One region of the Paenibacillus filicis genome, then DNA from elsewhere that is predicted to be linked to it. Evidence: riboswitches for the same ligand, from Rfam matches in the RefSeq annotation. Region 1 holds a riboswitch; the other holds the start of a gene.
What was found. A riboswitch is a leader RNA that binds a small molecule or an ion and turns the genes downstream of it on or off. The one in region 1 is predicted to bind cyclic di-GMP.

Region 1 (3,734 bases):
GGGAACGATGTCCAGCTTGTCGTTAAACGTAACGAGCCGGTCAAAGATTTGATACGTCACCAGAGAGGAAATGGAATCCGAAGCATTCTGCGGATCCAGGCTTGTTGCATCTCCGGTCAAAGCAATGGTCAGAGGCTTGGCCTTCACGGCCTCTGCCGCTTTCCCTGAAGCGGGAGACGACGAAGGAGTGGATGCGGCATTTGGAGAGCTGCAGGCGGATAAAAGCAAGGACATGGCGAGCGCGATCTGGCCGGCCATGCTCCATCGAAGTTTTCTATTCATATGAAATCCTCCCTTGTCTATGTACAACACAGTAGCGTGATTAGGTTTACTTCAATCTGGTTATAGGTCGTAGCCCAATTCCTTCCTGCGGATAGCTTCTTTGGCCTGTTTGTCCAGCGCCACGCTCCCGATGTCATGGGCATCTCTTGGGTTAATGACGAATATCCCATCATCATCGCCCACGATCAAATCACCGGGATGAATGCTTACCCCGCCGATGCTAACCGTCGTGTTCACTTCCCCCTCCAGCTGCAGAGAACGGGTCGTTAATGCGCTGATTCCCTTCGCAAATACCGGAAATCCGACCTTCTCAATGGCGCGAACATCCGTTACGCAGCCCGAAATCACAGCGCCGGCAACCTGCTTGCTTATCGCTGCGTAGGTGATAAACTCACCCCAGCAAGCCCGATCTTCATCCCCGGACATATCCACGACGATCACATCATGAGGCTGGGCAAGCTCTAAAGCATGACGTATAGCCGTCGAATCGATATGAGGAATGCGTACCGTCAGAGCATTACCTAGGATGCGGAGGGGTCTTGCCAACGGCTGCAGCCCTTTGACAAATCCGAAGTCAGTCAGATGTCCGATCGTGGACGGGCTAATCTCGCGGTACAAGTCCAGCAATGGCTGTGTGACGCCTTCTACTCTCGGTTGAACGTTAAACATGAGTCTCGCTCCCAACCTTCGCATGGTATAGTTCGGGTCTCAAGTGCACGTGGGACGGAAGCTTCGTCCGAACTTCCTGCACCCGGTCCAGGTCGATGCGGTAAGGAATCAAGGACTCCGTTTCATCCCCTTGCGCCACAGCCACGCCCATCGGGTCTACAATAAGACTTTGTCCAATATAGAAATCATTGACCTGGTTGCACGCGACGACGAAAGCGGTGTTCTCCAGCGCTCGGGTGGTCACCAGATGGAGCCAATGCTTTTCTTTGAGCGGACCCCGGACCCAGCCAGATGGCACGATGATTACATCGGCTCCATGTACCGCTTGGTAGCGGGATATCTCCGGAAATCGCAGCTCATAGCAGACCAGCAGCCCGATCGTGCCGAATGGTGTCTTAACTGGGTGGAACAATGAATCTCCAGGCTTAATACTGACAGATTCCTTGGCCCCGAATGCATCGTATAGATGCGTCTTCCGATATGTGCTCACAATCTCTCCGGCCGCATCCACAATGACTACAGAATTATAAACTCGGTCATCCTGTGGATCCTCGGAGGGCTCTCTCATCCCGAAAATCGTCCAAACGCCGTATTTCCTGGACAACTCCCTCATGCCCGTTACAAAAAGGCCGTCCAGTTTCTCCGCGTCCTGCAGCTTGACCTCTCGTGGCGTCCCTACGGCAAAATAGCTCATAAAAACCTCGGGAAAAACGACAATATCCGCGTGATGGACCCCCACAGCTTCACTTAGTGCTTGTTCCGCCTTGTTCAGGTTAACCTGCTTGTCGTCCGTCGACCCTAGCTGGGCCATAACTAGTTGAAATGACATGATGCTTCCTCCCTATTTAATCCCTCTACGAATAAATATAATTAATTCTATGCGAAATATAGGGATTAATGTCGTAATAGTAACACTGCCGCTTTGAAATAGTCAATAAACGGTAAAATAGATAAATTCAATCAATTGATAGAAAACTTTAATTTAAAGCATTTCTTATTCAGCAGCAGGTTTGACTGGGTTTCCTGGTGTAAGCTCGATCCAAGCAGTACAAAAATACTAATTATACAGGTAGTTAAATTTATGGTAAATTATGTTGCCTTCTTTCTGGGAATATAATATACTTTATCTCGAACTTGGAAAGCGGCAATTTGTCATTTTTTGCCGAAATATAGTTCTCTTGCAAACTAAATAGTCAGGCAAACCTATTGAAAGATAGGGACGCAAAGCTATAGGGACTTCATCCCCCAGGATAAGTCAGCCAGTTGCATGGTCGTAATTGGTGAAGTGTGGGCATTCCGTCCCATGTTCACCTTTTTTTATTATTCGGGTAGACCGTGACTAATAGAGAGGAGAGAGAGCCATGACAGAGAGAAGTCTTGCGACTGTACAGCAGTTATTCCCAAGTGAGGATGGCAACCCGCAGGGGCGCCACATGCTTCTGGAGCTGATCGAACAAATTATCAAAGGGGTGGATGAACTCAAAAATCCCGACGGAGTTAATTTGAAAGGAGATAAATCACGAGCCGGAAACTTCTACAATGATCTCATTCGAAGCAGCTCGATTCCAGCGGATAGCATACCTTTGGAGCAAGTCAATACCGAGCTTTTGAAATTGCTGCATAACCACCCGTATCACACGAAATATTTTTTGACGAATATATTGCCGATGGCGAGCACCCCCGGAATTCTGGGCATGATTGCGGCATTTATGGTAAACGGAAATAATCTATGGGACGTGTACGGGCCTGCCGGAGCTGAAGCGGAAGTGAAAGTCATCAGCATGATGTCCAAGCTCATCGGGTACGATGCACTGAAAAGCGGGGGCTACACGACCTGGGGCGGGCAAGGGGCCGTATTCTCAGGCTTGCGGCTTGCGATAGCTAAAGTTGCTCCCGATGCTTTACGCAAAGGCGTTCCTGATCACTTGTATGCGTTCTGCTCCGACTCGGCCCATTACAGCTTGTTCAAATCGATGGAAGCGTGCGGGATTGGCAGCGACAACCTGATCAAGGTCCGTACGACAACCGATAGCTCCATGGATGTGAACGATTTGCGCCGCAAAATGGAGGAGGTCATCGCACGGGGCGGCATCCCGGTTTACATCGTGGCGACGACAGGAACGACGGATGCGATGGGCATAGACGATGTGGAGCACATCTACGCGGCTTCTGCGGAAGTAGCGCTCAGGTACGGGTTGCGCCGACCGCATATTCATGCGGATTCCGCGCTGGGCGGATTCTTTGCGTTCTTTAACGACTACGATTTTGAAGCCAATCCCCTGGAACTGAAGCCCGATGTGGCACAGGCACTGCATGCCATTGGGAGCAGGATGAGACATTTGCATTATGCGGATTCGCTTTGCTTCGATTTTCAGAAGCTCGGGCAGACTCCATACTTGACAAGCTTATTCCTGGTTAAGGATGCCGCGGACCTTAGGCTCGTCGATTTGCATCCGGATGAAACGCCTTATGTCGGACATCGGGGATATGGAGACTATCATACCGGATACACGCTGGAATGCTCGCGTATGGCCAGCTCCATCAGCATCTACAGCGCTCTGCTGGCGTTCGGCATGCAAGGCTATCAGCGGCTGCTGGCTCAATTGGTCGAGGTGAATCTGGCGTTCCGGGAAGCCCTGATCCGGCAAATTCCTCAGATCGAGATCGCGAATCCCGACAATCCCGGGATCGTTACGCTATTCCGGATTTATCCGGATAGTCGGCCAGGCTTTCAGTCGGAAGTTTCGGGGAGATGCACTCTTCAGGAAATCGATAGAAACAAC
Region 2 (3,734 bases), on a different contig from region 1:
TGCCTCGTGGAGAAATCGGCAATTACGTCTGGCTGGACCACAACCGGGACGGCATTCAGAATGACGGGGATTCCCGCGGTGTGAACGGCGTTGAAGTTCGGCTGTACAAAGACAGCACCTCCGGCACTCCGGTGGCGGTCACGACTACGGCCAATGACGCTCAGGGCCGTCCGGGCTACTACCTCTTCGACGATCTGCTCGCAGGGGACTACTATGTGCAATTTGTCATCCCGGCCGATTATACGAAGACTCGCGAAGCGCAAGGTACGGACAAGGGCCTTGATTCGAATGTGACGGATATCGATGGCTTTACCGGCAAAATCTCGATCGGCGAGACGGCCGGCTGGGTCGATCATAGCATCGATCTGGGCTTGGTAGCGAAGGGAGCCATCGGCAACTACGTATGGCTGGATGCGAACGGCAACGGAGCGCAGGACGAAGCGGCTGCTCTGGGCAGAAACGGCGTCACGGTGAAGCTGTATGACAAGGATAAGCAGTTGATCACGCAAACCGTAACGGCCAATGACAGCGCTGGCCGTCCAGGTTATTACCTGTTCGATCAGTTGCTAGGCGGTGACTACTACGTCCAGTTCATACTTCCGGGAGGCTACATCGCTACCCGCGAGGAAGCGCCTGGCGTGCCACGAGATCTGGATTCCAATAAACGGATCGGCGGCTACACCGAGAAGATTACGATCGGCGATGCTACCGTATGGGAAGATCTGACCATCGATCTCGGGCTGGTCGAAGAGCCTTCCAGCGGTGGACCTTCCGGTCCTGTGAACCCTGGGACGCCTGTCACTCCGGAGAAGCCTGCCACCCCGGATAAGCCTGTGACTCCAGGTAAGCCAGAAACACCAGGCAATCCAGGAACTCCTGGTTCACCTGGAACGCCTGTAACTCCGGGGACACCTGAGCCTCCGGCGAAGCCGGGGCCTGTCCAGGAGATCGTGACCGATGAAGGCACGCCGACAGGTGGAGCCGTCAAGGTACCGCCAGGTGGCAAGCCGTCGGTAGGCCAACCGCCGGGGCATGGACAAGTCACGATCGACGAGGATGGCAAATGGGTGTATACGCCTGAGCCGGGATATACCGGCAAGGACGAATTCAGCATTGTCGTTACGGATGAGAACGGCAACGAAGAAGAAGTATTCTTCGACATCGATGTCGAGAAAATTCCTTTGGACGGCTTAGGGAAAGAAGCGGGTCAAGGACAACTGCCTGATGTAGCGGCGTTGCCTAAGACCGGGGAAGACAGTCATCTGCTGCTGCAGCTGACAGGTCTTGGTTTGTTTATGCTGGGAGCGGCGCTGAGGAAACGGCGCTCCTCCAAGCGGGTATAGGAGAACACAGGGCTGTCGGTACAACGGCAGCCTTGGCTTTCTCTGAACAAACGAAAGCGTAAGGAGCCGAATGATGAAGGGATTGGCTTATGTACTGATGGTTGCGGGGATTGTTGTCGTCCTGCTGCCCAAGGCGATGGAATGGCATGCTGATTACCTGGAAAGACAGCTGCTGAAGTCCACGGAGCAAAGCTTTGCGGCAGCAGGTGGCAAGTCTGCATACACAGACGCCGATTCGGACAGACGGACGGTTGAGGAATATGCGCGCCTGTCAGGCTTGTTCAGCCAAGGGACGGAGGATGAAACCAATCTCTCCGAGTTGCATACGCCTGAAGCGGGCGTGCAGCCCTCAGAGGCTTCGGATACCGTATCGAATACAGCATCTCTGACTGCCGAGACGGCCATTGCTGTGCTGTCAATCGAGAAGATCAAGCTGAGGCTTCCCGTGCTGGAAGGAGCTACACAGGACAACATGAAGTTCGCTGCGGCTCATATGAAGGAGACCTCGCCGCTTGGCGAGCCAGGCAATGCGGCGATCGCCGCCCACCGGGTCCGTACCAAGGGACGTCTGTTCAACCGGCTCGACGAGCTGAAGATCGGCGATGAAATCATCGTGGAGACGAAGGACCGCAAGCTGACCTATACCGTATACAAGACGCTGATTGTGAAGCCTACGGATACGTCGGTACTGAGGAGAAGCGACAAGGAAAGTGTGCTTACACTGATTACCTGCGAGCCGATTGTCGATCCTACACACCGGCTTATTGTGCAGGCTAGACGAAGCTAATACGAAGGGCCTGGGGAAATAGGTATTTTTCACTAAGATTGGGCTTGTATTTTACGGAAAATATGATACTCTCAAATTAAGCAATACACGATAAACGGCAAACCTGTCGAAAGATAGGGACGCAAAGCTAAAGGGCCTACCCTCCGTTAGGAGCACGGCAGCCAGTTACCGAATGGATTGTTTTTTTGTATTCATAGAGCTTAGCACCGATAAATGGCAAACCTGCCCGAAAGGCAGGGACGCAAAGCTAAAGGGCCTACCCTTCGTGAGAAGTATGGCAGCCAGCTACCGAAGGGAGTTATATGTATGCGTAAGTGGACGGCATTGTTCATTGCTGTATGTATGTTTGTGCTCTACCTGCCGGCCGCAGCACTAGCCGCCAAGCCGGATTCGAGCTCGTGGCTGGATCTGAAGAACCTGAATCAGGGTGTCATTGGGATTGCCTATGAATCGGGAACCAAAGCGACAAAGCTGATGGTCACCAAAGACGGAGTGAACTACACGTACAACCTGGCTGCTGCAGGGAAGGAAGAGTTTTTCCCGCTTCAGTTGGGTAACGGGGCGTACACACTCTCCATTCTAGAGCGGGTAACAGACAACCGCTACAAATCGGTATACAACGATTCGGTAGACCTTCAAGTGAAGGATGCAGCTGGCGTGTACCTGAACTCTATTCAAAATATCAATTATAATGAAGCGGAAGCTGTGGTTGAAAAAGCCCGTGAGCTGACTCAGAATAAGAAGACCGATCAAGAAAAGGTAAAGGCCATCTACGATTATATCGTGAACACGGTCACCTACGATTTCAATCTCGCTGCTAATGTACAGACCGGTTACATCCCCGACCTTGACAGCGTGCTGACTTCAGGCAAAGGTATCTGTTACGATTACGCTTCCTTGTTCGCAGCCATGAATCGCAGCGTGGGCGTGCCGACTAAGCTGCTGATGGGATCGTCGGAGCATGTGAAGGAATATCATGCGTGGAATGAAGTGTACCTGGACGGGAAGTGGCAGACGGTCGATACGACTGTGGATGCAGGGACCGGCAGCCAAACGCTCGTGAAAAACGCAGCCGAGTATAAGGCGGCTAAGGTGTATTAGCCTCTCTTGCTGTTCGTTATAATGAACGAAAGTCCAGGCCCAGTGCTCTTGTTGAGCATTGGGCTTTTTTCCGGCTGATGCACAGTCTGATAGATATGGAGGAAATGGCGGTAGAAGCAGCGAAAGTAAGTAAAGTATCTTCATTCAGAGAAGCGGAATCAGGAGGGAGTTAACAGCATGGAACCTATCCGCACAGGAATTGGCGCGACGAATGAGCACGCGCTTCGGGTGATTGACAGCTACCGGCATTGGACCGGCCGCAGGCTGGTGGAGGAGGGAGAAGCAGGAACCGCAGCAGACCGCTTATTCCAGGCTCCGCTCTACATCCTGTCCCATGGCATGGAAGAAGATCCGGTATTGAACTTCGGCAGCAGGCTGGCCTTGGAGTTGTGGGAGATGGACTGGCAGACGTTCATCCGGATGCCCTCCCGGCTGACGGCAGAGCCCATGGAGCGGGATGCCCGGGAGGCGTTCATGCGCGCGGTGAGGGAGCAGGGCTTCGT

Region 2: linked by a shared signal. The riboswitch ahead of WMW72_RS33900 (transglutaminase-like domain-containing protein) and the one ahead of WMW72_RS02030 (pyridoxal phosphate-dependent decarboxylase family protein) in region 1 are both predicted to bind cyclic di-GMP.

What each region holds. Positions count from the first base shown of each region.
Region 1 is NZ_JBBPCC010000001.1:437,484-441,217, reverse strand. It holds gene WMW72_RS02045 (ABC transporter substrate-binding protein) at 1-282, opposite strand, end outside; gene WMW72_RS02040 (RraA family protein) at 343-951, opposite strand; gene WMW72_RS02035 (carbon-nitrogen hydrolase family protein) at 944-1,780, opposite strand; cyclic di-GMP riboswitch class I at 2,138-2,222, shown strand; gene WMW72_RS02030 (pyridoxal phosphate-dependent decarboxylase family protein) at 2,313-3,734, shown strand, end outside.
Region 2 is NZ_JBBPCC010000037.1:33,608-37,341, reverse strand. It holds gene WMW72_RS33910 (SdrD B-like domain-containing protein) at 1-1,343, shown strand, start outside; gene WMW72_RS33905 (class D sortase) at 1,414-2,130, shown strand; cyclic di-GMP riboswitch class I at 2,217-2,303, shown strand; cyclic di-GMP riboswitch class I at 2,336-2,423, shown strand; gene WMW72_RS33900 (transglutaminase-like domain-containing protein) at 2,437-3,231, shown strand; gene WMW72_RS33895 (MEKHLA domain-containing protein) at 3,409-3,734, shown strand, end outside.